DNA from 3 places in the Microbacterium sp. AC035 genome. Region 1 is predicted to be linked to each of the others. Evidence: predicted binding sites of a transcription regulator. Region 1 holds the regulator's gene; each other region holds the start of a gene.
The links. Region 1 encodes LexA, which represses DNA repair genes until DNA is damaged. Its sites were predicted from a motif close to TCGAACANNTGTTCGA; they were not measured.
Positions count from the first base shown of each region.

Region 1 (9,812 bases):
TCGCAGGGGCATTGGACCAACCACTCCGCCAAGCGCGTCCGCAAGCTGCTGCTGCACCGCGAGGAGATCGCGAAGCTGCAGCATGCCGTGTCCGCGGGCGGATACACGCTGATTCCACTCAAGCTGTACTTCTCCGACGGTCGCGCCAAGGTCGAGATCGCGCTCGCCAAGGGCAAGAAGGAATACGACAAGCGTCAGACGCTGCGGGAGCGTCAGGACACCCGCGAGGCCGACCGCGCCATGCGCCTGCGCAACCGCGTCGGCGAGTGATCAGCGCGCGGGCGTGAAGCCGAACACGCGTCCGAGAAACGCCAGCTCCCGCTCGAGGGCGTCGCCGATGGTCTCGCTCGCGCGGAAGCCGTGGCCTTCACCCGGGTAGAGGACGTACTCGTGTTCGACGCCTCGGCGCGCCAGCGCATCGCGGATCGCCTCGGACTGCGACGGAGGCACGACACGATCCTCCGCTCCCTGCATCAGCAGCACCGGCACGTCGATCCGATCGGCGTGGGTCAGGGGCGAACGATCGACATACACAGCCTCGGCTTCTGGCAGCGGCCCCACCAGTCCCTCGACGTAGTGGGCCTCGAAGTCGTGCGAGTGCTCGCTCAGCATCCGCAGGTCGGCCACGCCGTACCTGCTGATGCCTGCGGCGAACGTCCCGCCCCGCACCAGCGACGAGAGCACCGTCCAGCCTCCGGCCGAGCCACCGCGGATCGCGATGCGATCGGGGTCCGCGAGTCCTGCGCCGGCGAGGCCCCGCGCGGCGGCGATCACGTCGTCGACGTCGACCACACCCCACCCGCCGTCGAGGCGCTCTCGGTACGAGCGTCCGTAGCCGGTGGATCCGCCGTAGTTGACGTCGAGCACGCCGACGCCGCGGCTCGTCCAGAACGCGATGGCTGCTGATGCCGCGCCCGTCACGTGGGCGGTGGGGCCGCCGTGCACCAGCACGATGTACGGCGGGAGCTCGCCTTCCGGCGCTGACTCCGATGGATTCGTCGGCGGGTAGACGAAGGCGTGGACGCGGCCGTGCGCGCCATCGACCAGGAACTCGGATGCTGCGGGCATCCATGCAGGATCCGCCGCAGCCCCTCCCGTGACCACCTCGACATCGCCGGATTCTACGTCGACGCACCAGACCCCGGGCGTCGTCGTCGAGCTGTTGCCAGAAAGCAGAACACGGGAGTCCGCGACATCGTCGATGCTGACATGGCCGTCGGCGGGGACGAGGATGCGGCGGGCGCTGCCGTCCCGTTCGATGACGACCACCTCGTCGCGTCCGTTCGTGCGCACCGCCACGATGCGGCCGTCTGCGAGAGGCCGGTACCAGCGATTGCCGAGCACCCAGAGTCCGTATCCCGTGTCGGCGTCGGTGTGATGGATCTGCTCTGCGCGACCGAGCGCGTGCAGACCGTCCACGCGCTGACGGTGCAGCGCCCACCGACCAGAGGGGTCATCCGCGTACAGGATCTCGCCGTCATCCGTCCACTCCGGCTGGAGCGCAGCGCGCGTGGCCAGTTCCGTGCGTCCGAGACCGTCGGAGAGCACCAGCGAGGCGTGCTGCCACGGCATCGTTTCACCGCCCCACTCGACCCACGAGGCGCGAGTCCCATCCGGAGACAGCGCCGGATGTGCGTAGAAAGACTCTCCCTGCACCAGCAGCTGCAGCAGCGCCGGATCGTCCGACGCCGATCCATCGGTCGGGATCTCGACGATTCCGCGCTGGTGAGGATCGACGGAGAGGTCCTCCCGGACGGCGAACAGCCGACCGTTCTGCAGGCGCAGGCCGCCATGTGCCGGTCCCGCGGGAGTGAGGGGCTCCGGGGCGCCCCCGCGTGGCATTCGGTGCACACGCTGGTCCTTGGCGTCGACGAAGTACAGCGTGCCGTCGGCATCCGCCGTCCACGCTCCGCCCCCGTACTCGTGCACCCGCGAACGGGCGCTCCAGGGTGCGGGAAGGATCTCGGCGCCGCTCGAGCTGCGCACGGTCAGGCGCCCGCCCTCGGAAGGCACCGACTCGCCCCACCAGATCTCATCGCCGACGAACGCAGCGCCGTCGATCCTCGGAGAGGATGCGGCGATCCGGTCGGGAGTGAACGGAGAGGGCCAGGTACCGAACGGCGACGACATGCTTCGAGCCTATGGTGCACCGGCGCGCAGCGTCATCCATGGCGGACCGAGGCGGCATTGCCGGAGTTTCCGGGTGCGGCCGATTCGCGGGACCCGGGTGACGGGGTTCAGACGGCCCTGAGCACCGCGACGATCTTGCCGAGGATGACGGATTCGTCGCCGAGGATCGGCTCGAACGCTGAGTTCCGGGGGAGCAGCCAGGTGTGGCCGTCGCGTCGGCGGAGCACCTTGACGGTGGCCTCGCCGTCGAGCATGGCGGCCACGATCTCGCCGTTCTCAGCGCTGCTCTGCGAACGGACGACGACCCAGTCGCCGTCGCAGATCGCGGCGTCGATCATCGACTCGCCCGACACCTTGAGCATGAAGAGGTCGCCCTTGCCGACGAGCTGACGGGGGAGCGGGAAGATCTCCTCGACCTGCTGGTCGGCCGTGATCGGGACGCCGGCGGCGATGCGGCCGACGAGAGGAACGAGCGCGGCGTCTCCGACGGGCGTCGCCACGTCAGCGGGGTTCTCACCGCTCGTTCCGGGAAGGTCGATCAGGACCTCCATCGCGCGGGTCTTGCCGGGATCGCGCCGCAGATAGCCGCTGAGCTCGAGCTGACCCAGCTGATGGGTCACGCTGGACAACGACTTGAGCCCGACGGCGTCGCCGATCTCGCGCATGCTCGGCGGGTACCCATGCCGGCTGATCGACGTCTGGATCACTTCGAGGATCGCCATCTGCTTGGGGCTGAGGCTCTTCCGGCGGCGAGTGCGCGGAGCCTCGGACTCGGTGGCGGAGTTGTCGCTCATGGTGCTCCTCAGGTGTGCGATCCGGCGTCTCAGTTCGAATGTCGGAGGCCCGTGGTGGGGTGTTCTCATCGAAACCGTATCCGAGAATCGCGCCGAAGTGGAAGATCTGTTCGAGCGTGTCGGTCGATTCCCGCACATCTGTTTCGAAGAACGCTTGACAGATGTTCGAATTCGAAGATAACTTCGGAACGTAGCTTCGCATCCACGGCTCCCGGCCGAGGCGCGGATGCGAACGCTACGCCAACTTCACCGCCCACGCGGTAGATGCAGAGGAGCACGACATGAGCACCATCACCTTCAGCAGTGCAGCAGTCCTTCCGGTTCGTCCGGCGACGCGGCTCCGGCTGACGGCGCGTGGTCGACGCGTCGTGCTCGCCGTCGCCGCAGTTCCCCTCGCCGCGGGAATCGCATTCGCCGCACTCAGCGGTGGCAGCGCCATGGCGTCGGGCGAGCAGGTCGCCACGGCGTCGTTCGCGACCGTGACCGTGATGCCCGGCGACACACTCTGGTCGATCGCAGAGGGCATCGCACCCGAGGCCGACCCGCGCGAAGTGATCGGTGACATCACGCGTCTCAATCTGCTGCGCGGCGGAGAGCTGCAGATCGGTCAGGAGCTCGCGATTCCGGCGCAGTACTCGGAGTGAGGCACGCGGCCGCCGGTCGGTCGAGCGACGCGGGTGAGGTCGGCTTCATACTCGGTCGCCACGGGCGTCCACAGAGCGAACGCGGCCTACCATGGGAAGGGTGACTGCATCACTCGACGACCTGCCGCTTCGCGACGACCTCCGGGGGCTCACGCCGTACGGAGCGCCTCAAGCGCCTCTCCCCATCGCACTGAACGTCAATGAGAACACGCATCCGGTTCCGGACGCCGTAGCGAGCGACATCCTCGACGACATCGCGGTCGCCCTCCGCGACGTCAACCGTTACCCCGACCGCGAGTTCACCACCCTGCGCGAGGGCTTTGCCGAGTATCTCGGCCACGGGCTCGAGGCCGAGCAGATCTGGGCGGGCAACGGGTCGAACGAGGTCCTGCAGCACATCCTCCAGGCTTTCGGAGGGCCGGGTCGTACCGCGTTCAGCTTCAGCCCGACGTACTCGATGTACCCCCTGATCGCGAAGGGGACCGGAGCGCGCTGGGTGGCGGGCACCAGGCAGCCCGACTACACGATCACTCCCGACGAGGCGGCGGCGCAGGTCAGGGACGTCGACCCCGATGTCATCCTCCTGTGCTCCCCGAACAATCCGACGGGCACGCCTCTCGGCCTCGACGTGGTCGAGGCGGTGTACGAGGCATCGACGGGGGTCGTGGTCGTAGACGAGGCGTACCAGGAGTTCGCACCGCGCGAGGCGGCATCCGCTCTCACTCTGCTCGAAGGGCGGCCTCGTCTCGCGGTGTCGCGCACCATGAGCAAGGCGTTCGCGTTCGCGGGTGCGCGCGTGGGCTATCTCGCGGCCGATCCTGCGTTCATCGACGCTCTGAGGCTCGTGCGTCTGCCCTATCACCTCAGCGCTCTGACTCAGGCGGCGGCGGTGGCTGCACTGCGGAACTCCGGCGTGATGCTGGGCATGGTCGAGGAGATCGTCGAGCAGCGCGACCGCCTCTCTGCGACGCTCGAAGCCCTCGGCTACACGCCGCACGAATCCTGGTCGAACTTCGTCCTGTTCGGCGGGGTCGCAGAGCCCGCGAAGGTCTGGCAGCAGCTCTATGAGCGGGGAGTCCTCATCCGCGACGTCGGGATCCCCGGTCACCTCCGCGTCACAGCGGGCACCGAGGGCGAGACCACCGCGTTCCTCGATGCTCTCGCCTCGATAGGATCGGCTTCATGAGCACCCCCGCCCAGACCCCGCGCACCGCCACGCGTGTGCGCAGCACATCGGAGTCCACCGTCGAGCTGGAACTGAACCTCGACGGCAGCGGTGCAAGCCGCATCGACACGTCGGTGCCGTTCTTCGATCACATGCTGACGGCGTTCGCGAAGCACTCGCTGACGGACCTCACCGTCCGCGCTTCGGGCGACACCCACATCGATGCGCACCACACGGTGGAAGACGTCTCGATCGTGCTCGGCCAGGCGATCCTCGAAGCACTGGGCGACAAGTCCGGTATCTCCCGCTACGGCGACGCGCTCGTGCCGCTCGACGAGGCGCTCGCGCAGGCGGTCGTCGACATCTCGGGCCGCCCGTACCTCGTTCACACCGGGGAGCCGGCGGGCTTCGAGCACCACCTGATCGGCGGCCACTTCACCGGGTCGCTGGTGCGCCACTCCTTCGAGGCGATCACTTTCAACGCAGGGCTGACGGTGCACGTGCGCGTGCTCGGGGGCCGCGATCCCCACCACATCGCCGAAGCCGAGTACAAGGCGTTCGCTCGGGCATTCCGTCAGGCCAAGGCGCTCGATCCGCTGGTCGACGGCATCCCGTCGACGAAGGGCGCGCTGTGAGTTCGGCACCCAGGGTCGCCGTCTTCGACTACGAATCCGGCAACGTCCACTCCGCAGTGAAGGCTCTCGTCGCAGCGGGTGCTGACGCGGTGCTGACGCGCGATCGCAAAGAGGCGCTCGAGGCGGACGGTCTCGTGGTGCCCGGTGTCGGTGCATTCCAAGCTGTCCGGGATGCGCTCTTCGCGCACGGTGGCGACGAGATCATCGACCGCCGCCTCGCAGGAGGGCGCCCCGTGCTCGGCATCTGCGTGGGGATGCAGGTTCTCTTCACTCATGGTGTCGAACGAGGACACGACTCCGAGGGCCTCGGCGAGTGGCCCGGCGCTGTCACCGAGCTGAACGCGCCTGTGCTGCCGCACATGGGATGGAACACGGTCGAGCCCGGAGCTGATTCCGTGCTCTTCAAGGGCATCGAGAACGAGCGCTTCTACTTCGTCCACTCGTACGCCGCGCAGTCGTGGGAGCTCGACGTCATTCCGCCGTTCCCGCAGCCGGTGCTCACGTGGTCGACGTACGGGGATCCGTTTCTCGCCGCCGTCGAAAACGGGCCGCTCTCTGCGACCCAGTTCCACCCCGAGAAGTCGGGGGAGGCCGGAATCCAGCTGCTCCGCAACTGGGTCGACAGCCTGCGAGCCTGACGGGCGCACCAGAACACTCCGTTCCGATGGGTCGAGCGCGTCTCAGGTGACGCCGCGATCGGTGATCAGCTGTGGTGCGCCGCTCAGAAACCGCGTGCGACTGCGGCGGCGGCCGAGAGCCAGGATCGCTGCGTCGGCGCCGCGAGTGCCCGGAGACGAAGGTGGCCGTCGACCATCTCCCGGTCGAAGGGGATGCCGACGACTTCGCGCGCGAGGGGCTGGTAGCCCGCGATGACATCCGTGACCTCTGCGGGGGATGCCTTCGGATCCGCCTGGCTGACGACGACCACTGACTCTCGGGCAAGCCGCGCCGATCGCTCATCGCGGTCCTCGAGCGCCTCCAGCAGCAGAGCACCGGCCTCGGCGTGGTCATCCCGCGTCGTCGTCGCGACGACGATCTGGTCGGCGAGGTCGATCATCCGCAACCACATGGGGTCGGATTCGTCGTTGCCGGAGTCGATGATGATCAGACGGTAGAACTTGGCCGCGATGGCGTGGATGGAGTCGACATCAGTGGGACGGAGTCGATTCTCGTGCGCGAGTCGGATCGGCTTCGACCGCAGGACGTCGTACTTCTCCTGCGGCTGGTGGTGCACGAAGTGCGCGAGATCCGCGGACTGTCCCTGAGCTCCCAGCAGACGCTGCGTCTGGGGGAGGAGCTCGAGCAGCGTGCGGTCATGAGAGCCGGTCTCGGTGCGCCAGCCGAGCGTGCCGCGCGTCTGGTTGTTGTCCCAGGCCAGCACCCCGGCTCCGCCGTATTGAGCGAAGACCGCTGACAGCAGCACGGTGGCCGGCGTCTTGCCTGCCCCGCCTTTGCCGTTGACGACCGCGACCGTGCGGGGCCCCGGCCAGTGACGGCTCACCGCGTGCTCGTCGTCGCGGACGGCTCGCTCGCGGGCGTTCGGTCCGAGGGAGAATCCGACGCGATTGAGCAACCCTCGTCCGCCCTGACGCGCGGGCTCTTCGCGGCGCTCTTCCTGCAGGAAGGAACGGCGTCCCACGCCTTGCTCACGCTGCTGGCGACGCGATGATGCCGAGGACGCCGACTCGGCGGCTGCGGCGTTCGGAGCCGACGGAGCCACGGTGGTCGACAGTGGCAGCGGCGGGGTGGGCGGCACACCGGGGGCCTGGTTCTGCGGTGCGGTGCTCACGGGCGCCGTCGCAGGCGGGATGCTCGGGAGCGGGGCCGGAGCCGGGTTCGCGGTTCTCGGCGCAGGATGTGGCGCGGCAGTGGCGTCAGGGGCGCCGGCGCCCGGAACGACGGTGGCCGGCGGCTCCGACCACGCGGCGGAAGAAGGGCGGGGAGTCGAGGGTGCGGCCGGTGCGGCCGGTGCTGCCGGTGCTGTGGGCGGGCGGGAGACAGGAGCCGAGGGGCTGGCCGGTCGTGGAGCGCCGGTCGGCGGAGTCGCGGCGGAGGCTGCCGCCCACGCGGCCGCTGCTGCTGCGCGTGTGCCCGGCACGGGCGGGATCGATGGTTCGTCTCCGGTCACCGCCCGGGGCCGTTCGTCGACGGGCACCGCGTCTGGCGTGACCGGCAGCTGTGCGCTCTCATCCGGAGTCTCGGGAGGCAGCGAATTCCCGCGCCGCAGGGGTCTGCCTCCTCGCGCTTCCGCATCGCGCACCATGCAACATCTCCTCACCGACCGAACAGGGGCGTCATCGAGGCTACCGCGTGGCACACGATGTTCTCAGCCGTCATCGTTTTGGAGCGGGCGGATGCGCGGGCTAGTGTCGATTCTCGTGCCGGTGAATCGGCTATCCATCTCACCTGAGGATGTCATGAACGACTTCGCGCAGTCACCTTCTCTCACTCTGCTTCCCGCCGTCGATGTCGCCGGGGGTAAGGCAGTCCGTCTCACCCAGGGTGAAGCCGGCACCGAGACCAGCTACGGCGACCCGCTGGACGCTGCGGGGGAGTGGGTCGAGCAGGGCGCGAAGTGGATCCACCTCGTCGACCTCGATGCGGCCTTCGGTCGCGGCAGCAACGCCCCGATCCTGCGCAAGGTCATCAAGCAGTTCAAGAACGTCAGCGTCGAGCTGTCGGGAGGCATCCGAGACGACGCGACGCTCGAGGCGGCTCTCGAGAGCGGAGCGACCCGGATCAACCTCGGCACGGCCGCGCTGGAGAACCCCGAGTGGGCCGCCGATGTGATCGGCCGCTTCGGCGAGGCGATCGCCGTCGGCCTCGACGTCCGCGGCACGACGCTTGCCGCGCGCGGCTGGACGAAGGAGGGCGGCGACCTCTGGGAGGTGCTCGAGCGCCTCGAGGATGCCGGCTGCAGCCGTTACGTCGTGACCGACGTCACCAAGGACGGAACCCTCAAGGGCCCGAACCTCGAGCTTCTCCGCGAGGTCACTGCACGCACTCCGAAGCCCGTCGTGGCTTCCGGGGGCATCTCGAGCCTCGACGACATCGCCGCGCTCCGCGAGCTGGTGCCGCTGGGCGTCGAAGGTGCGATCGTGGGCAAAGCGCTCTACGCCGGCGCCTTCACGCTGGCTGAGGCTCTGGATGTCGCAGGAGACTGACGACGCCTGCGGCCACGGCTCGCAGGGCCACGGCGCGCCGGAGCAGGGCGACTCAGCGGGGGTGCCCTGGGAGGGGCGCAGCTTCGAGCCGAATCCTCATGCGGCGGACGATGGCTCCGCCGACCCCGCGCTTCTCGACGCCCTTCTGCGCTTCCGTGCGGGGGAGGGCGCTCAGACGGAGGTCGTGGACGCCTTCCGCACGGCCCGGGTGCTGATCCCACTCATCGCCGAGAAGGGAGAGGAGGGCGTCGCCCCGAACGGTCTCTCGGTCGACAAGACGCAGGAGCTCTCCATCGTGACCGTCGCCGCGCCGGACGGTCGTCGGGTGCAGCCGGTGTTCTCGTCCGTCGAGGCGATGCAGCGCTGGGACGCCACAGCCCGACCGATCCCGGTCGAAGCTACGCGCGCCGCACTCGCAGCATCCGCAGAGGACACGGACCTCATCGTGCTGGATCCTACGTCCGACACGGAGTTCGTCTTCCGTCGTCCGGCCGTGTGGGCGATCGCGCAGGGGCATCGCTGGGAGCCGAGTTTCCTCTCTCCCGAGGTGTTCGTCGCCCTGCAGGAGAGCGTCGCACACGAGCTCGCCGTGATCGACGTGGCTGTCGCAGCGGGCGACCCCGATGCCCGTCTGCGGGGCCCGGAGCTGATCGTCGTCCTGGAGCTGGTCGACGGACTCGAGCGCGGAGTGCTCGATTCGGTCCTCGCGCGTCTCGCGCAGCGGTGGGCGGCAGATGACCGCATCGCCGTGCTCGCGGACTCGCTCACGGTGAAGCTGCGCCGCTCGGCCTGACCGGCTCGGCGATGTCGCCGGCCGGCCCCAGCCGTGCGGAGTCGCTAGTTGACCGGCCCGGTCCACTTCTCGCCCGGCCCCTTGCCGATCGGGTCGGGGATGGTCGAGGCCTCGCGGAACGCGAGCTGCAGCGAGCGGAGTCCGTCACGCAGCGAACGCGCGTGCATGTCGCTGATCTCGGGCGCTCCGGCGGTGATGAGACCGGCGAGAGCGTTGATCAGCTTGCGGGCCTCGTCGAGGTCGAGCTGTTCTGCCGCGTGGGGGTCGTCGGCGAGCCCGAGCTTGACCGCCCCTGCGCTCATGAGATGCACGGCCGCGGTCGTGATGACCTCGACCGCAGGCACATCTGCGATGTCCCGAGTGGCGGAGGACGCAGCCTCCTCCTGTCGTGCCCAGCGCTCGTCGCGCTCGCGTGCAGCCTCATCCGATGCCTGGTTCGTCACTTCGCCTTGCCTTCTGTTAGACTGTGTCGGGCTCCGGAGCGTCA
Region 1 covers NZ_OZ409858.1:1,417,656-1,427,467, reverse strand. The annotation lists gene smpB (SsrA-binding protein SmpB) at 1-270, shown strand, start outside; gene ACZ0AA_RS06920 (alpha/beta hydrolase family protein) at 271-2,130, opposite strand; gene lexA (transcriptional repressor LexA) at 2,238-2,924, opposite strand; gene ACZ0AA_RS06910 (LysM peptidoglycan-binding domain-containing protein) at 3,206-3,568, shown strand; gene ACZ0AA_RS06905 (histidinol-phosphate transaminase) at 3,660-4,754, shown strand; gene hisB (imidazoleglycerol-phosphate dehydratase HisB) at 4,751-5,368, shown strand; gene hisH (imidazole glycerol phosphate synthase subunit HisH) at 5,365-6,006, shown strand; gene ACZ0AA_RS06890 (MinD/ParA family ATP-binding protein) at 6,090-7,157, opposite strand; gene priA (bifunctional 1-(5-phosphoribosyl)-5-((5-phosphoribosylamino)methylideneamino)imidazole-4-carboxamide isomerase/phosphoribosylanthranilate isomerase PriA) at 7,786-8,532, shown strand; gene ACZ0AA_RS06880 (SseB family protein) at 8,516-9,325, shown strand; gene ACZ0AA_RS06875 (DUF1844 domain-containing protein) at 9,370-9,768, opposite strand.

Region 2 (9,812 bases), 790 kb from region 1:
CCGTGCTCAGCCGGATGGCGAACCTCGACCACGCGATCGAGCCCGGTGAAGGTGACACCGTGATCCTCGCGTCGAGCCTGATCCCCGGAAACGAGAATGCCGTCTACCGTGTGATCGACGGACTCACCAAGCTCGGCGCGAACGTCGTGCACAAGGCGAACGCCAAGGTGCACGTCTCGGGGCACGCCGCGGCCGGCGAGCTGATCTACTGCTACAACATCCTCAAGCCCAAGAACGTCCTTCCCGTCCACGGCGAGTACCGTCATCTGATCGCCAACGCCAAGCTGGCTCAGGACACGGGAGTCGCCGCCGAGCGCACGATCATCGCGTCGAACGGCACCGTCATCGACCTGAAGGACGGCGATGCACGCGTGGTCGGCCAGCTCGACCTCGGATTCGTCTACGTCGACGGGTCGACTGTCGGCGCGATCACCGACGCCGATCTCAAGGACCGCCGGATTCTGGCCGAGGAGGGCTTCGTCTCCGTGATCGTCGTGGTCGATGCTGCAACGGGTCGCATCATCTCTGGGCCGGAGATCCACGCTCGCGGCATCGCTGAAGACGACTCCGTCTTCGACGACGTCACACCGAAGATCATCGCCGCGCTGAAGGAAGCCTCCGGCAACGGCGTGCGCGACACCCATGCGCTCTCACAGGTGATCCGCCGCACGATCGGGCGCTGGGTCAATCAGAAGCTCCGTCGTCGCCCGATGATCGTTCCGCTCGTCATCGAGGCGTGATCGCAGCCGCGCCGCTCGCGGGTTCACAGTCGACCGACACTCGGCTGTAACGCGAGCGGCATACGCTCTCCTCATGCCGGACGACTTCTCGATCCGACCCGCCGAACAGGCGGACGGGAGCTTCCTCGGCGACATGGTCGTCGAGGCGGCGAATTGGCGCTCGGGCGGGGCGCGACCACGCCACGAGATCCTCACCGCGGTCGAGCATCGACGCTACGTCTCCGGATGGATGCGACCGGCGGATGCGGGCTTCCTGGCCATAGACGCGGACGGGCGGCCGATCGGCGCAGCGTGGTACCGCATGCTCGTGCCAGACGACGCGGGTTTCGGATTCGTCGGAACCGCCGTGCCGGAGCTCATCATCGGCGTGCAGCCGATCTGGCGTGCTCACGGCGTCGGGCGCACTCTGCTTCGACGCCTCGTGGTTCACGCCCGGGAGCAGGGGCACCCTCGGCTCAGCCTCAGTGTGGAACGGGACAACTTCGCCCGGACGCTGTACCGATCGGAGGGATTCGTGGTCACGGACGCAGGAAGCGTGCGCGACACGATGGTGCATCGCGGGTCCTGACCCACGGCTGCTACGCGGGCGGATGACACCGGAATGCCGCGTCATTACGGGGATTGTCGGCCTCTCGACGTAACGTGAGATCATGGCCAGGAGTACCACGAAGTCAGCGCGCGCGTCCGAGAGCGCCACGCCTCGCCCGAAGAGGCAGGCTGCTCCGAAGGCTCAGGCAGCGCCCAAGAAGTACATCGACGAGATCGACAAGCCGCCTGTGGCGGTGCGGGCCTGGAACGGCCTCGCCCATGGTGTCGGGGGACTGTTCCGAGCATTCGGTCCCGAGACCCTCGAGAAGGACGATCGGCGCGACGGCTTCCCCCTCCTGCTCGTGCTGTTGGCGATCGCCGGAGCGGTCAACGAGTGGTTCTTCATCGGCAACGAGGTCGCTGCCAACATCAGTGCCTACTCGGTGGGGCTTCTGGTCGGACGCGTGGCCTTCGTCATGCCGGTCCTGCTCCTGCTGCTCGCCGGCTGGCTGTTCCGTCACCCGTCGTCCGTGCATGACAACGGGCGGATCGGCATCGGGTTCGGACTGTTTATCCTCGCGCTCGCGGGCTTCTGCCACACGGCTGCCGGCCGTGCCGATTCCGCGGGGCTGCTCGTGCGGCCACAGCCCAAGGACGGCATGCCCGCGCTCAGCGAGGCGGGCGGACTGTTCGGCTGGATGCTCGGGGAGCCGCTCTCCTACCTCACCGCGGTCGGTGCGTACGTCGTGCTGTCGGTCCTCGCCGTTCTCAGCGTCCTGATCCTGACCAAGACCCCGCCGAACCGCATCGGTCAGCGACTCGGAGATCTCTACGCGTGGATGTTCGACGCCGAGCGGCCGGAGAAGACCGCGAAGGATGCCGCCGCGGTCGATGAGGCAGACAAGGTCGACGATCCGGATGTCCTGCCGTGGTGGCGACGCAACAAGACCGGTCGCGAGGAGGATCCCGACGAGGGGACTCTCGGATCCGACGACATCACCGCTCTGCTCACCACCTCGGAGCCGACTCCTGCATACGACCAGGCCGTCGTCGTGGAGAACCCCTCGGATGCCGCGACTGAGGTGCTGTCAGACGTGCGCTCGGTAACCGAGTCGTTGGCCGGGCAGCAGACCACCGCACTTCTCGATGACGAGTCCGACACGGGCGAGATGCCCGAGCTGCCGGGACTCGACGGCTTCGGAACCGCAGGGCCGGGGGAGCGGGGCCCGCAGGCGCCCGTGACTCCCTACGTGCTTCCCTCGCCGGGACTCCTGGTCGAAGGCCCACCTCCGGTCATGCGGTCCGAAGCGACCGACAAGGTGATCGAGCAGATCACGAGCGTGCTGACGCAGTTCAAGGTCGATGCGAAGGTCACCGGATTCTCGCGTGGTCCGACGGTCACTCAGTACGAGGTGGAGGTCGGCCATGGTGTCAAGGTCGAGAAGATCCTTCAGCTGAGCAACAACTTCGCCTACGCGGTCGCATCCAACGACGTGCGGATCCTGTCGCCGATCCCGGGCAAGAGCGCGATCGGCATCGAGATCCCGAACGCCGATAAGGAGATGGTGGCGCTCGGGGATGTGCTCCGGTCTCCGGCAGCGCACAAGAGCACTCATCCGATGACGATCGGCGTCGGAAAGGACGTCGGCGGCAACATCGTCATCGCGAACCTCGCGAAGATGCCGCACCTCCTGGTCGCCGGTTCCACAGGGTCGGGTAAGTCCAGCTTCGTGAACTCGATGATCACGAGCCTTCTCATGCGCGCTCGGCCCACCGACGTGCGGATGGTCCTGATCGACCCGAAGCGCGTCGAGCTGACCAGCTATGCGGGAGTGCCGCACCTGATCACACCGATCATCACGAACCCGAAGAAGGCCGCCGAGGCTCTCCAGTGGGTCGTGAAGGAGATGGACATGCGGTACGACGACCTCGCGTCGTTCGGATTCCGCCACATCGACGACTTCAATCGGGCGGTGCGCGCCGGAGAGGTCGAGCTCCCGGTCGGCAGTGAACGTGTCCTCAAGCCCTACCCGTATCTCCTCGTGGTGGTCGATGAGCTCGCAGACCTGATGATGGTCGCGCCGCGAGATGTCGAGGACTCGATCGTCCGCATCACCCAGCTGGCGCGCGCGTCCGGCATCCACCTGGTGCTCGCGACGCAGCGACCGAGCGTCGACGTCGTCACCGGTCTGATCAAGGCCAACGTGCCGTCGCGCCTCGCTTTCGCCGTGACGAGCGTCACGGACAGCCGCGTGATCCTCGACAGCCCCGGTGCTGACAAGCTGATCGGCCAAGGTGACGCCCTGTTCTCGCCGATGGGATCATCCAAGCCGTTCCGTCTGCAGGGTGCGTGGGTCGATGAGAAGGAGATCGACGCGGTCGTCAAGCACGTCACGCGTCAGGCCCGTCCCGACTACCGCGCGGATGTGCAGGAAGCGCTGGAGCCGACGAAGAAGAAGGAGGTCGACGAGGACATCGGGGACGACCTCGAACTCCTTCTCGCGGCAGCCGAACTCATCGTGTCTTCGCAGTTCGGCTCGACGTCGATGCTGCAGCGAAAGTTGCGTGTCGGCTTCGCCAAGGCAGGTCGCCTGATGGACCTCCTCGAGTCGCGAGAGATCGTCGGCCCGTCCGAAGGGTCCAAGGCACGTGACGTGCTGGCGACGGCCGAGCAACTGCCCCAGGTCATGGCGAAGCTGCGAGGTGACGATGCTCCGCCGAAGCCCGCCGCTCCCGCCGCCGCGACCGCGGCCGGAGCGCCGCACGACCCGATCGAGGCCCAGTTCCAGGGGCTGCCGGTGGTCGAGGCTGAAGACGACGGCGACGAAGACGCCTGGGGACTGACAGGAAGAGACTGATGAGTATTCCACGGCAGCTTCCCAACGCGATAACCATCGCGCGCATCCCGCTCGCGGTGATCTTCTTCGTCCTGCTCCTGATGGGCGGAACGTACGGGCTCGACGACATCGTCATCCGATGGGTTGCGGCGATCCTCTTCGTCGTGGGCATCTCCACCGACTGGGTCGACGGCTACCTCGCACGTCGCCACAACATCGTCTCGGACTTCGGCAAGCTGTGGGACCCGATCGCCGACAAGCTGCTCACCGGGGCGGGCTTCATCGGCCTGGCCGTGCTCGGTGAGCTCAACTGGTGGGTCGTGATCGTGATCCTGATCCGCGAGTGGGGCATCACGATCCACCGCCTCATGGTCGCGAAGGAGCACGTCGTGGCTGCCGCGTGGATGGGCAAGGTCAAGACTGCGGTCCAGGCCGTGGCGCTCTCCTGGGCGCTGCTCCCGCTGCACGTGGTGATCGGGGCCCAGCTGTGGGTGGTCGGGACCGCCATCCTGATGATCCTGGCGCTGATCCTCACGGTGGCGAGCGGCATCGACTACATCGTGGCTCAGGTGCGAGGGTCACGGAAGCCGTCGTGACGTCTGCGTCGGAGGTGCTCGCCGCGCTGGTAGATCGTGGCTGGACCCTCGGTATCGCGGAGTCGCTGACGGGCGGCGCTCTCGCTGCAGAGTTCGTCTCGGTGCCAGGTGCATCGGCGGTGTTGCGGGGAGCGATCGTCGCCTATGCCACCCCGGTGAAGCACACACTGCTGGGCGTCGACGACGGACTGCTCGACGCGCATGGACCGGTGCATCCCGGCGTCGCGCTGCAGATGGCAGCGGGGGTGCGCCGCGCCCTGGAGGTCTCGGGAACTCCCGCCGACGTCGGCGTCTCGACAACGGGGATCGCTGGACCGGAGTCACCGGACGGTCAGCCCGTCGGAACAGTGCACATCGCCGTCGTGACGCCGGATTCCTCTGTGAGCGAGTCATTCAGGTTCGACGGCGATCGCGCGCAGGTCCGGGCTCAAGCGGTCGACGCGGCCGTGGCGATGCTCGCGCGGATCCTCCGGGAATAGCTGATGCGGACGTTCCGTTATCCCCTATGTGCTCACACCGAAAGCACAGCGTGCGAAGGTAGATTTTGTGAAGGTCGGTAGGACTAGACTGGCGGTCTCCTTGAGGGAGACCTCGAGAAGGCGATCTGGGAGGAGGTTCCGATGATTCTTGTACGACAAGAAATCGGCGATGTGCTGAGGGACTTCCGCCTGCAGAAGGGGCGTACGCTCCGGCAGGTTGCGAGCAAGGCATCTGTGGCACTCGGCTATCTCAGCGAGGTCGAGCGGGGCCAGAAGGAGGCGTCGAGCGAGATTCTCGCCTCGGTGGCCGATGCTCTGGATGTTCCCATCTCGATCATCATGCGAGAGGTGGGAGACCGCATCTCCGTGCTCGAGGGCATCCAGGTCTTCCCTGATGTCGTTCCGGATGACCTCGTGGCTTCCGTAGAGCCAGAGCTCTCGCTCCACTGAGCTTCGGATCCTCTTCATCCTCTGATGCGTCGCAGTGAGTTCCTCCGCGCAGTCGACGCGGAATTCGGTGGTCGAGGGTCGTCTCTCATCAGCGACCTCATCCTGACTCAGCTGTCCGGCCGTACTGCCGACCAGGCATTGGATGCCGGCGTACCTCCGCGTGACATCTGGCTGGCGCTGTGCGCCGAGACCGATGTGCCTCAGGAGCGGCGGCACGGGGCCGGGCGCCTCGAACCGCGCAAGCGATGACGCCCTGACGCGTTCGACACGCGTTCGACTAACGACACGCCGTAGCGGCGTGTCGTCGAATATGTGTTCGAAACGGGCGTAGTCTTCTGCACAAGTGGTTCAGAGACGGTGTTCTCCCTGTTTCGCGGAGCTGACGACGCAATGTCCGAGGTGCCTCGTACGGTGAAAAGCAAGCCGAAGAGCCATACGCCTTGTCGGAGAGTTCCGCCCAGCCGGGAGGACCGCGACAGCCTACAGGCGGCACCACGCGAGCATAAGGAGCACGTCATGCCATCACCCGCTGACCGCGAGAAGTCCCTCGAGACAGCCCTCGCCCAGATCGACCGTCAGTTCGGAAAAGGCTCGGTCATGAGACTGGGCAGCGACGAGCGCGCACCCGTCGCCGTCATTCCGACCGGTTCCATCGCTCTCGACGTCGCCCTCGGCGTCGGTGGGCTCCCGCGTGGACGAATCGTCGAGATCTACGGCCCCGAATCCTCGGGTAAGACGACGCTCACGCTGCACGCGATCGCGAATGCACAGCGCGCTGGTGGGATCGCGGCCTTCATCGACGCCGAGCATGCGCTCGACCCCGACTACGCCGCGAAGCTCGGTGTCGACATCGACGCCCTTCTCGTCTCGCAGCCCGATACGGGTGAGCAGGCTCTCGAGATCGCAGACATGCTCGTCCGATCCGGCGCCATCGACCTGATCGTCATCGACTCCGTCGCGGCTCTCGTGCCCCGGGCCGAGATCGAGGGCGAGATGGGTGACTCGCACGTGGGTCTGCAGGCCCGACTGATGTCGCAGGCGCTGCGAAAGCTCACCGGTGGGCTCAACCAGACGAACACCACGATGATCTTCATCAACCAGCTGCGCGAGAAGATCGGCGTCTTCTTCGGATCACCCGAGACGACCGCAGGTGGAAAGGCGCTGAAGTTCTATGCGTCGGTCCGCATGGACATCCGCCGCATCGAGACGCTGAAGGACGGCACCGACGCAGTCGGAAACCGCACCAGAGTCAAGGTGGTGAAGAACAAGATGGCTCCGCCTTTCAAGCAGGCGGAGTTCGACATCCTGTATGGCATCGGCATCTCGCGCGAGGGCAGCTTGATCGACTTCGGTGTGGAGCACGGCATCGTGAAGAAGTCCGGCTCGTGGTACACCTACGACGGTGACCAGCTCGGTCAGGGCAAGGAGAACGCTCGATCGTTCCTGCTCAAGAATCCCGACGTCGCGCTTGCGATCGAGACGCAGATCAAGCAGAAGCTCGGCATCGGGGGAGCCACCGAGGCGCCTGCCGACGAGCTCGCCGAGCGCCGTCCGGCATGACCATGATGGTTCGCGGTTGTGAAGCAGCCGGAGCGAACCGTGAGTGATGGCGGGGGCGGGCCCGAGCAGCTCGCCCCCATCATCCCTCTCTTCGGTCGTGATGACACGCGGGCGAAGCAGGCCCGCCGGGATCCGGAGGGCGAGGGCGTGACGACTCGTTCGTCCGCCGACGCCGGGCTGTGGAAGTCGACAGACGACGACGGATCGAACCGTGATTCGAACCCGGTCGCACCCATCGATTCGCGTGGCCCCAGTGAGCGTCATCCCGCCCGCGGCGCAGCAGCTCGGTCTGCCCCGAGGTTGCGTGCATTGCAGGCCCAGGACACGGGATCAGACGACGTCGTGGGAGTCGACCCCGCGCAGCTGCGCGCCGAGGCTGAGGAGCTTCTCGTCCGCAAGCTGCGGACTCGATCGCTCTCCCTGTCAGAGGCGCGGATGGTTCTGAGGGGCTATGGACAGAACGCCGAACGGCTCGATTCGGCGGTGATCGACGACGTGATCGACGATTTCTGTCGGCGCGGCTACCTCGACGACGCCCTTCTCGCGGGACAACTCGTGACGTCCGGAATCGAGCGCAAGGGGCAGGGACGGGTAGCGCTGTCGAGGGCACTGTCGCAACGCGGCATCCCTCGCGAGGTGATCGATGCGGCGCTCGACGACGTTCCCGACGATGACGCCGAGCGCGCGCTCGAATACGCGCGATCGAAGGCGCGAGCGATGTCTCGGCTGGACGGCGACACTGCGTTGCGGCGCCTCGTCGGTCAGTTGTCTCGCCGTGGCTACAACGGCGCCATCGCGATGACGGCCGCGAAATCTGCTCTTGCCGAGGCCTCTTTCGGGTCGTCGTCATCGGGCGTGCGATTCGTCGACTCGGACTGACGACGGCGAGGGCCTCAAGCTCTCGCCACAGCGGCGACGTCTGGGATCGGCTCGTAGAATGGGGAGATCATGACTATCCCTCGCAGTGAGCCGACGATCATCGCGTCGTCGTCAGCAGCAATCGACCTCGACGGGCGCCAGCGCTCGTACGAGGTCCGCACTTTCGGCTGCCAGATGAACGTCCACGATTCGGAACGACTCTCGGGTTCGCTCGAGAGCGCCGGATATGTCCGCGCGACTGATGGCGCCGAGGCCGACGTGGTCATCATCAACACGTGCGCGGTGCGCGACAATGCCGCAGGCAAGCTCTACGGCACACTGGGCCAGCTCGCGTCGGTCAAGCGACGCAAGGACGGGATGCAGATCGCCGTCGGCGGCTGCCTGGCGCAGATGGACAAGCAGGCGGTGCTCGATAAGGCGCCCTGGGTCGACGTCGTCTTCGGCACGCACAACATGGGTTCGCTTCCCGGACTTCTCGAGCGCGCGCGCCACAACGGAGACGCGGAGCTCGAGATCCTCGAGTCGCTCGAGGTGTTCCCGTCGACGCTTCCGACCAAACGGGATTCTGCGCACAGCGGTTGGGTCTCGATCTCGGTCGGATGCAACAACACCTGCACCTTCTGCATCGTTCCGAGCCTTCGTGGCAAGGAGAAGGACCGCCGCCCGGGCGACATCCTGAATGAGATCCGCCTGCTCGTCGACGACGGCGCCATCGAGGTCACCCTGCTCGGACAGAACGTCAACTCCTACGGGGTGGAGTTCGGCGATCGGCAGGCTTTCGGCAAGCTGCTTCGCGCTGCGGGTGAGATCGACGGGCTCGAGCGCATCCGCTTCACGAGTCCCCACCCCGCCGCATTCACCGACGACGTGATCGACGCGATGGCGGAGACTCCCAACGTGATGCCGCAGCTTCACATGCCGCTCCAATCGGGCAGCGACCGCATCCTCAAGGCCATGCGCCGTTCGTACCGCAGCGAGAAGTTCCTCGGAATCCTGGATCGCGTCCGTGATCGTATTCCGCACGCTGCGATCACCACCGACATAATCGTCGGATTCCCCGGTGAAACCGAGGAGGACTTCGAAGACACGATGCGGGTTGTCGAACAGGCACGGTTCTCGAGTGCCTTCACGTTCCAGTACTCGATCCGCGAGGGCACACCCGCTGCGACCATGGAAGACCAGGTTCCGAAGGCGGTCGTGCAGGCACGCTACAACCGGCTGATGGCGCTTCAAGAGCGCATCTGCCTCGAGGAGAACCAGAAGCAGGTCGGACGCGTGGTCGAGGTGCTCGTCTCGACGGGTGAAGGCAAGAAGGACGCCGAGACCCACAGACTCACCGGACGCGCCGAGGACAACCGCCTCGTGCACTTCGAAGTCACCCCCGGATCCGCTGTCCCGCGACCCGGCGACGTGGTCTCGGTGACGATCACCCATGCGGCCCCGTTCCACCTGCTCGCAGACGACCCGACGGGCTCCGCGCTGCGGATCCGCCGCACACGCGGTGGGGACGCCTGGGACCGCGGACAGGCGGAGTCGTGTGCCGTGCCTGCACCGAGCTCCGGCGACGGCACCCGCGCCGTGTCACTCGGCCTTCCGACGCTCCGCGTCGGCAGGTGACCGCTGCTCGAGGCATGACCGCTCCGGCGTCGAAGGGCGCGGACAGGGTTCCGCGGCTCTGGGCGGTCGTGGGTGCGACGGGCACGGGCAAGAGCGATCTCGCCCTCGATCTCGCTGAGACGCTGC
Region 2 covers NZ_OZ409858.1:626,808-636,619, forward strand. The annotation lists gene ACZ0AA_RS02905 (ribonuclease J) at 1-740, shown strand, start outside; gene ACZ0AA_RS02910 (GNAT family N-acetyltransferase) at 814-1,308, shown strand; gene ACZ0AA_RS02915 (FtsK/SpoIIIE family DNA translocase) at 1,391-4,126, shown strand; gene pgsA (CDP-diacylglycerol--glycerol-3-phosphate 3-phosphatidyltransferase) at 4,126-4,701, shown strand; gene ACZ0AA_RS02925 (CinA family protein) at 4,698-5,180, shown strand; gene ACZ0AA_RS02930 (helix-turn-helix domain-containing protein) at 5,322-5,630, shown strand; gene ACZ0AA_RS02935 (DUF3046 domain-containing protein) at 5,655-5,879, shown strand; gene recA (recombinase RecA) at 6,147-7,190, shown strand; gene ACZ0AA_RS02945 (regulatory protein RecX) at 7,230-8,069, shown strand; gene miaB (tRNA (N6-isopentenyl adenosine(37)-C2)-methylthiotransferase MiaB) at 8,139-9,686, shown strand; gene miaA (tRNA (adenosine(37)-N6)-dimethylallyltransferase MiaA) at 9,701-9,812, shown strand, end outside.
Region 2: a site for LexA is predicted at 5,935-5,950, ahead of recA (recombinase RecA). Genes of this name have one in related genera too.

Region 3 (9,812 bases), 1.0 Mb from region 1:
CTGAAGACTTTGAAGCTCGCGACCCCGGAGGTCTATGCGACAGTCGATGCGGCCGCCGCTCGCGTCGCGGGTGCACTGGATGCTGCTCTGACGGATGCCGGCGTCACGCATGCCGTGGCCTACGCAGGAAGCCTGTTCAGCGCGTCATTCCGAGCGTCGGCGCCCCGGACATATGCCGAGGCGCAGGCGCAGGAATCGTTCCGGTACGCACCGTTCTTCCACGCGATGCGCGAGCAGGGAGTCGCGCTGCCGCCGAGCGTGTTCGAGGCCTGGTTCCTGACCGCGGCGCATGGCGAGGAAGAGCTGCAGCGCATCGAGGCGGCTCTGCCCATCGCTGCCCGCGCTGCGGCGCAGGCAGGCGTCTGAGCCCCCATCCGGCCGTCGACACCCGACGGGCTCTCTGCCGAGCATCGCTCACCGTATGAGTTCAGCTCAGACGAACGCGTTTAGCTCGACGAACGCTTAGCTCAGACGAACGCCTCGCTCAGCCGAACGCTTAGCTCAGCGGGGGCGCCTCGCTCAGACGAACATCACTCGCCGTCGTGGTGCGTCCGTGTAGGTCCGGCCGAGTGGGCTGAACCATTCGATCGTGCCGTCGGGGAGCTGCTACGCCGTCCATCTGTGGTCGTCGGCGACATCGGGATGTTTGAGGGAGTGGTGGCGCGCGCACAGGTGGGCGAGGTTGCGAATCTCGGTCCGCCCTCCCTTCGCATGATCGAACGTGTGGTCGATCTGACAGCGATGGACCGGCATTCTGCATCCGGGGAATCGGCAGTGCTGGTCTCGGGCCCGTAGGAACCGTCGCATCGGCTCGGTGGGCCTGTAAGTGTCGGTCTCGACGACCAGGCCGGTCGGATCGAGGAACAAGCGTGACCAACCGCCGTTGCGGCCCGCGAGGTCCCGAGCGACGTCAGGGTGGAGAGGGCCGTGTCCGTCGAGCTGTGCGGGGCGCTCATCGCAGCCCGCCAGCGTGGTGGCGGCGACTGTGACGTGGATGCGCCCCTGGATGTTGTCGAGTCCGGAGCCGTTGGCGGCGCTCGGATCTGAGGCGAGCAGGAGGTCGATCAGCAGGTCGGCGCGCACCTGATCGATCGTGCGCGTGTCTGCCGGGATCTGCTCCACGGCGGGGCCTGTGGGGTCGGTTGTGAACGTCGCTTCGCCGAAGATCGCGTAGTCGTCTCGTGACGGATCGTCGTGCGGGATGTCCTCCGGGTAGATCGGATGCTCGCCGTCATCGATCGGCTCGAGCAGCGGCTCGCGGTCTTGCCGAGCCTTGATGACGGCGTGCGCGAGCTGGGTGAGGCGATCGAGGATCGCCGTGGCGAGATGCTCGGGGAGCACGACCGTGAGAACGGAGAGTCCGTCTCCTGCGGGGCGAACGGTGACGGTGCGCTCGGACTTCGCTCGCGCATGGCGCTCGGTGGTCGTCGAGCCCGACAGCACCGCTGCCAGCTCGCGCAGATGCACGCGTGTGCGCGCAGCGGTCTCGCGCTCGGCGACGATGACGGCGACGGTGTCGTACAGAGGCAGCACGTCGGCATCCGCTCGGCCGTTGTTCACCGCCTCGCGCACGACTCCGGCGGCTCGCACGATCTCTCGGACGTGCGCACCGGTGATGGTGCCGCGCCGGAATGCCTCGCGCACGCGCGGATGGCTGGAGCCGAGGAAGCCGGCGTCGGTGAAGGCGTACTCGACGCTGCCCTGGGTCAGGCGCCCCGCCGCGGAGTACTCCGCGATCATCGATCTGTGGATCGCTTCGCGGTGGAACGGGTTCTCATCGGAGTCCGACCCGCACAGCCGCATCCGCTCGGCGAGAAGATCGGAAGCCTCGGCCTCGAGGCTGGCGATCTGTCGCCGCTTCTCGACCCACGAATCGAGCAGCTCCCTGCGCTGCTCGAGACCGTTGTCGCTGGCGGATGTCATGCTCTGAGTCTAGTAGATTTGTTCGAAGGTCGAGTAGAACATCGGAATGGAAGAGGGGTGGAATCGTGGGAACCGACAACGGATCGTTGCCTTCCTGTGAGCAAGACACAGACATCTGGAAGGGTGCCGCTGGCAGACTGGACGCATGGTGACGTTGCTGCTGGACCAGACGCAACTCGAGATCGTGCTCTCGCCGATCGAGCGTGCGGCGAGCTTCCACCGTGACAACGTGCGGCTCGTGCGCGACACCATCACCAAGGTTCAGCTGATCGACGACGCGTGGACCTGGTTGCGCGGTGTGCCGAACCCGGGAACGCACATCCCCGGTGTGCTCGCCGCAGGAACGTGGAAGGCTGCGGGCAGCGTCGACTTCGTCCTCATCCGCCGCCGGCGTCCCAGCGTGGTCATCGACCTGTCCGGTGACGCGCAGTACCGACGACTGATCCTCACGACGAGGCACGGCCTCGCATTGACGCAGGCGCTCCGACTCGACGTGTCGGACGAGCCGGCCGACGTCGAGGAGATCGTGGCGACGTCGCCCACGCCGGTGTCGAAGGGCAGTCGCCGTCCGGTGATCCGTCCACGGCCCGCCTGAGCGACTCGAGAACGAGCGACGCCCTCCGCAGCCTTACGGCGCGGAGGGCGTTCGCATCGGGCCCGCAGGGGCAGGCGCGGCCTCAGGACCGGTCGTGCTCGCCCTCGCCGTGCTCGTGCTGCTGGCCTTCGTTGTGCTCGCGCTGCTCGTGGTTCTCGGCATCATGGTGTTCGCCGTCGCGCTGCTCGTGGTGCTCACCATCGTGCCGCTCGTGGTGCTCGCCGTCGTGCTGCTCATGATGCTCGCCGTCGTGGTGTCCGCCGTCGTGCTGCTCCTCGTGACCGCCGTTCACTTCCGAAGCAGCGTCGGCGTCGGCATCGGCCTCGGCATCGGCATCTGCGTCGGCATCGGCCTCTGCGTCGGCATCGGCCTCTGCCTCTGATGAAGCGTCGGCGTCTCCGAGCGGATAGTCCTTGGGCTCGTCCTCGTAGTAGGCGCGCGCCGCGGCGGCGAGCATCGAGGTGACGGCCGCCGAACGAGGGTCGTCGTCGCTCGACGGGGTGTCGTCCGACGCTTCGGTTTCGTTCACTTCGGCGAAGAACTCGACTCCGGAGTGCTCGTCGTCGCCGTCCTCATCCGCGGGCGCGTCGGTGTCATCGCCTGCGGGCGCGTCGGTGTCATCGCCTACGTGGGCGTCGGTGTCATCGCCTACGTGCGCGCCGGTGTCTGGGGCGACCTGTGCATCGGTGTGCTCGGCGACGTGAGCGTCGGCCCCGTCGGCAGGGGTGGTGCCGAACAGGATGTCGTCGAACGAAGGCCGCCCGGTCTCCGGCTCAGCATCCGTGGGAGCTTCTGGATCGGTCGATCCGCCGGCGGGATCGTGGTCACCGGGGGCATCCTCGCCGCCCGCATGGGCTGCCTCCGAGGCGACGTCGGCCGCATCCTCTGCGTCGTTCGCATCCGAGGCATCCGCTGCGTAGCCGAGCTCTGCCGCGGCGTACTCGACATCGCGAGCGGCATCCGCAGCATCCGCCGCGTCGTCGGCCTCGGCATCCGCCGCGTCAGCCTCGGCGCGCGCGGCTTCGGACGCGTCGGCGTCGGACTCTGAGACTCCGGACTCGGCGGCGCCTGATGCGTCTGCGTCGGAATCGGGGACATCGGAATCGGGGACATCAGAATCGGGGACATCGGAATCGGCAGGGCCGGAGTCGGGTCCGACGGAATCGACATCCGGCGCATCGGCTGCGGCTGCGATTACTGCGACCGGCGCTGCCGAATCCGCGACCGGCACTGCCGTATCCGCGACCGGCGCTGCCGAATCCGCGACGGGCGCCGCGGTGATGGCCTGCGGCGCGAGTCTGCCGCCGCGGACGAGCTCGATGAAGACGTCCTCGAGAGTGGGGCCGCGCTGCACCAGGGTTGCGAGGGCGATGCCGGCTGACGCCGCGATGGCACCGACCGCTCCCGCGTTGCTGCCGCGAACGGTCAGGCCGGAGCGGAGCACCTCGACCTCGAGCCCCGCAGCCGACAGTGCAGATCTGAGGGCGGCGCGGTCCACCGCGTCGACCACGACCGATCCCGCAGAGGGATCTGCGAGCTTCTCGATGCCGCTCGAGAGCACGAGCTGGCCCTTCGAGAGCACGAGCACGTGGTCTGCGACCTGCTCGATCTCGCTCAGCACATGCGACGAGACGAGAACCGTGCGGCCCTCGTCGGCGAGACGGCGCAGGAGGAGGCGGATCCAGCGGATGCCCTCCGGGTCGAGGCCGTTCGCCGGTTCGTCGAAGACCAGAGCGCCGGGGTCGCCCAGCAGCGCGTGCGCCACGCTCAGGCGTTGACGCATTCCGAGCGAGAAGCCGCCGATGCGCCCGTCGGCCTCGTGCTCGAGACCGACCAGCGAGAGGACCTCGTCGACGCGCGCGAGCGGGATGCCGTTGGCCTTGGCCGCGATCGTCAGCTGGCGCGAGGCCGAGCGGCGAGGGCGGTACGCGGTCTCCTCCAAGACGGAGCCGATCGTGCGCAGCGGGTGGCGGAGCTCCGGATGCGCGATCCCCCCGATCGTGGCGGTGCCGCTCGTGGCGCGCACCTGCCCGAGGAGGATGCGCAGGGTGGTGGTCTTGCCGGCCCCGTTCGGGCCGAGGAAAGCGGTCACGACACCGGGCTCGACCCGCGCGGAGAAATCGGACACCGCCGTCACGTCGTTGAAGCGCTTCGTGACGTGCGTGAACTCGAGCACCTGTCCGTCGGGCATCTGCGACCTCTCGTTGCAGTGGGCAGTTCTGTCTATCCTGCCGGAAAAGCCGCAGGATCGTGCATTTACCCTACAAACACGTCCGGATGCAAGAGTCCGTCCACGGGGTAGCCTGGCACCCGTGACCGAATCCAGCGCCGCTCCCCGGGTCCTCGTCCGCACCGAAGGAGCCCTCGGCCGACTGACCCTGAACCGGCCGGAAGCGATAAATGCGCTCGATGTCGACATGATCCAGCTGCTCACCCAGGCGCTAGAGCGGTGGCGCGACGACACAGATGTGCAGATCGTGGTGATCGACGGCGAGGGCGAGCGCGGGATGTGCGCCGGTGGAGACGTGCGGGCACTGCACGAGCAGATCGTCGCTGGTCGAGCCGACGAGACGGCGGAGTTCTTCGGCGCGGAGTACGCGCTGAACGCGATGATCGCCGAGTATTCGAAGCCGGTCGTCACGATCGCCGACGGCATCACGATGGGTGGAGGCGTCGGCCTCTCGGGTCACGCGGCCATCCGCATCGTCACCGAACGTTCCAAGCTCGCGATGCCCGAGACGCGGATCGGCTTCACTCCCGATGTCGGCGGCACGTGGCTGCTGGGTCGCATGCCCGGCCGGTTCGGCGAGTACTTCGGACTCACCGGCGCGACGATGAACGGCGCGGATGCCGTGCTGCTCGGCTTCGCCGATCACTTCGTGCCGTCCGATCGGCTCGATGCGCTCCGCGAGGCGCTCGCCTATCGCGCCGACCCGACGGGGCCGGCCGAGATCGTGCTGCTGTTCGACGAGACGCCTGAGCCGTCTGCGCTGCCGGCTTCCCGCGAGTGGATCGACCGCGCGTTCTCGGCCGACACGATCGCGGAGATCGTGTCGCGACTGCGTGCGGAGGAGGCCGCGGATGCCGCGACGACGGCCGACCTGCTCGAGAGCCTGGCGCCGACCGGACTCGCCGTCACCCTCGACGCCGTCAGGGAGGCGCGTCGGCTTCCGAACCTGCGAGCCGCTCTCGAGGGCGAGTACCGCCGCGTGATGTGGTTCGTCACGCGGCACCCCGATCTCGTCGAGGGGATCCGCGCCCAGCTCGTCGACAAGGACCGCAACCCGAAGTGGAACCCGGCGACCATCGCCGAACTCCCGTCGGACGCCGGTGCCGACGCTCGGGATTTCACGCCCGAACGCTCCCTCTTCTGAGGCATTTCGATATATCTGCGGTTGTTCGTCGCGGTGCATAAACCGCTGGCCGTAGGCTAAATGGTTCGCTGTGAGCGAAGGTCCGCCTGCAGGGGGATACGAATGTCCGGAGTTCGTGCCACTCTTGCAAGTGCGTGATCGTCGGCCTGCGTCCGCCCGTCGGGAGATCCGCCGATTCATCCTTCCTAGAAAGTCCGCCTGTGCTGGGAAAAATCCTCCTCCGTTATCTCGCCCGCTATAAGTGGCTGCTCGTGGCCGTCCTGGTCTTCCAATTCGCCAGCGCGCTCGCCACCCTCTATCTCCCGCGCCTCAACGAAGACATCATCAACAAGGGCGTCGCCCAGTCCGACACCGCCTACATCTGGCGCACCGGCCTCTTCATGCTCGCCGTCTCGCTCGGGCAGATCATCGCCTCGGTCATCGCGACCTACTTCGCGGCCCGCGCGTCGATGGGTGCGGGGCGGGACATCCGTGCCGACGTCTTCGCCAAGGTCAGCGGGTTCTCCGAGCGGGAGGTGTCGCAGTTCGGCGCCGGCTCCCTCATCACCCGCAATACGAACGACGTGCAGCAGGTGCAGATGCTCGCGATGATGGGCGCCACCATGCTCGTCACCGCGCCGCTGCTCGCGATCGGCGGCATCATCTTCGCCGTGCAGACGAACATCGGTCTGAGCTGGCTCATCGCGGTCTCCGTGCCGCTGCTGCTGATCGTCGCCGGGCTCGTCGTCAGCCGGATGGTCCCGCTGTTCCGCAGCTACCAGGGCAAGCTCGACACCGTGAACCGCGTGCTGCGCGAGCAGCTCACCGGTGTGCGCGTGGTGCGTGCCTTCGTCCGGGAAAGCATCGAAGAAGAGCGTTTCCGCGGCGCCAACACCGACATCATGGTGGTCGGCCGCAAGGTCGGCTCGCTGTTCGTCCTGCTGTTCCCGCTGTTCATGCTCATCCTCAACGTCACGATCGTGGCGGTCGTGTGGTTCGGCGGCATCGAGGTCAACAGCGGCACGGTGCAGGTCGGCACGATCTTCGCCTTCATGCAGTACATCGGTCAGATCATGGGCGGTGTGATCATGGCCAGCTTCATGGCGATCATGATCCCGCGCGCCGCGGTCTCCGCCGAGCGCATCGGCGAGGTCCTCGAGACGCAGTCGAGCATGCAGCGCCCGGCGAACGGTGTCACCGACTTCCCGACCCCCGGCTCGGTCGCCTTCGACGATGTCGAGTTCACCTACCCCGGGGCCGATTCTCCCGTGCTCAAGGGCATCAGCTTCGCGGCAGAGCCCGGCGAGACGGTCGCGATCGTGGGTTCGACCGGTGCGGGCAAGACGACACTCGTGTCGTTGATCCCGCGACTCTTCGACGTCTCGGGCGGAGCGGTCTTCGTCGGCGGTGCCGATGTCCGCGAAGCGGACGTCGAGTCGCTGTGGGCGACGATCGGTCTGGTTCCGCAGCGTCCGTTCCTCTTCACCGGCACGGTGGCATCGAATCTCCGCTACGGCAGAGAGGACGCGACCGACGAAGAGCTCTGGCACGCCCTCGAGATCGCTCAGGGCCGCGACTTCGTCGAGGAGATGCCGCAGGGCCTCGAATCGCGCATCACCCAGGGCGGCACGAACGTCTCGGGTGGTCAGCGTCAGCGTCTGGCGATCGCCCGCGCGATCGTCCGTCAGCCGCAGATCCTGGTGTTCGACGACTCGTTCTCGGCTCTCGACCTCACCACCGACGCCCGATTGAGGCAGGCCCTGTGGCGTGAGCTGCCGCACGTGACGAAGATCGTGGTCGCGCAGCGCGTCTCATCCATCACCGATGCGAATCGCATCGTCGTGCTCGAAGGGGGCACCATGGTCGGCGTCGGCACGCACGAGGAGCTCCTCGAGACGAGCACCACCTACCGAGAGATCGTCGAATCGCAGCTGGGGGTGGACGCATGAGCGAGCAGAACGCTCCGCAGACCCGCCGCGGTCGCGCCTCCAAGGCCAAAGCCACGGCCGCGACCACCACGGTCGAGCCCGAACTGACCGAAGAAGAGAAGTACGAAGCCGAACTCGCCGAGAAGGCGCGTCAGGACGGCGGCGGCTGGGACAGCGTCGCACCGGGCAAGGCCGACAACTTCGGCAAGAGCTTCAGCCGGATGATCGGGTTGCTCAAGCCGTCGGCCGTGTGGTTCATCCTCGTGTCGATCGCCGGCGCCGTCGGCGTCGTGCTGACGGTCGCCGCGCCGAAGGTGCTCGGCGAGGCCACGAACCTCATCTACAAGGGCTTCATCTCGGTGCAGCTCGCGCAGGCGAACGGTGACTTCCCCGGGTTCCCCGCTGGCACCTCGCAGGACGACGTCGTCGCCGCGCTCCGCCAGGGCGGGCAGGACGACTTCGCCAACCAGGTCGAAGCCCTCGGCAGCTTCCGAGTCGGTGACGGCGTCGACTTCGACGCGCTGAGGTGGATCATCATCGCCGTGCTGGCGATCTACGTCACCGCCGCCTTCCTCAGCTGGCTCCAGGGCTATGTGATCAACGTCATCATGGTCCGCACCATGTGGCGCCTGCGCGAAGAGGTCGAGGCGAAGATCAACCGCCTGCCCCTGTCGTATTTCGACAAGGTGCAGCGCGGCGACCTGATCTCGCGCGTGACCAACGACATCGACAACATCACGCAGACGATGCAGCAATCGCTGTCCGGTGCGATCACTGCCGTGCTCACGGTCGTCGGCGTGCTGGTGCTGATGTTCTCGATCTCGTGGCAGCTGGCTCTCGTCGCGCTGGTCGCGCTGCCCCTCATGGGCGTGATCTTCGGTGTCATCGGTCCTCGGTCGCAGAAGGCCTTCGGCACGCAGTGGCGCAAGGTCGGCCGTCTGAACGCCCGCGTCGAAGAGGCTTTCTCCGGCCACGCGCTGGTCAAGGTCTTCGGTCGTGAGCAGGATGCGCTCGAGAAGTTCAAGGACGAGAACGAGGAGCTGTTCCAAGCGAGCTTCAAGGCGCAGTTCCTCTCCGGCATCATCATGCCGGCGATGACCTTCGTCGGCAGCCTCACCTATGTGGGAATCGCTGTGCTCGGCGGTCTCATGGTCGCGAGTGGACAGCTGCGCCTCGGCGACGTGCAGGCGTTCATCCAGTACTCCCAGCAGTTCACGCAGCCGCTGTCGGAGCTCGGTGGCATGGCCGCGGTCGTGCAGTCCGGAACGGCATCCGCTGAGCGGGTGTTCGAACTGCTCGACACCGAAGAGCAGGAGGCCGATGCCGCTGATGCTCCGAAGCTCGCCGATGGCAAGGGCGTCGTGGAATTCGAGAACGTCGCGTTCTCGTACACTCCCGAGCGGCCGCTCATCACCGATCTCTCGTTCCGGGTCGAGCCCGGCCAGACGGTCGCGATCGTCGGTCCGACCGGCGCGGGCAAGACGACGCTGGTCAACCTCATCATGCGGTTCTACGAACTGAACGGCGGGCGGATCCTGCTCGACGGTCAGGACATCTCCGAGGTCACGCGCGAGCAGCTGCGTTCACGCACCGGCATGGTGCTGCAGGACCCGTGGCTGTTCGCCGGCAGCATCCGAGAGAACATCCGGTACGGACGCTCGACGGCGACCGACGAAGAGGTTCTCGAGGCGGCGAAGGCGACGTACGTCGATCGCTTCGTGCGCTCCCTCCCCGAGGGCTACGACACGGTGCTCGATGAGGACGCGTCCAACGTCTCCGCGGGCGAACGTCAGCTGATCACGATCGCGCGAGCGTTCGTCGCTCAGCCGTCGATCCTGATCCTCGACGAGGCGACGTCGGCGGTCGACACCCGCACCGAGGTGCTGCTGCAGCACGCGATGGCGGCGCTGCGACAGGGACGCACCTCGTTCGTGATCGCTCACCGTCTGTCGACGATCCGCGACGCCGACCTCATCCTCGTGATGGAGCACGGTGACATCGTCGAGAAGGGCA
Region 3 covers NZ_OZ409858.1:2,460,866-2,470,677, reverse strand. The annotation lists gene ACZ0AA_RS11900 (glutamate-1-semialdehyde 2,1-aminomutase) at 1-366, shown strand, start outside; gene ACZ0AA_RS11895 (HNH endonuclease signature motif containing protein) at 607-1,923, opposite strand; gene ACZ0AA_RS11890 (hypothetical protein) at 2,069-2,518, shown strand; gene ACZ0AA_RS11885 (ATP-binding cassette domain-containing protein) at 2,601-4,709, opposite strand; gene ACZ0AA_RS11880 (enoyl-CoA hydratase/isomerase family protein) at 4,831-5,892, shown strand; gene ACZ0AA_RS11875 (ABC transporter ATP-binding protein) at 6,093-7,820, shown strand; gene ACZ0AA_RS11870 (ABC transporter ATP-binding protein) at 7,817-9,812, shown strand, end outside.
Region 3: a site for LexA is predicted at 1,934-1,949, ahead of ACZ0AA_RS11895 (HNH endonuclease signature motif containing protein). Genes of this name have one in related genera too.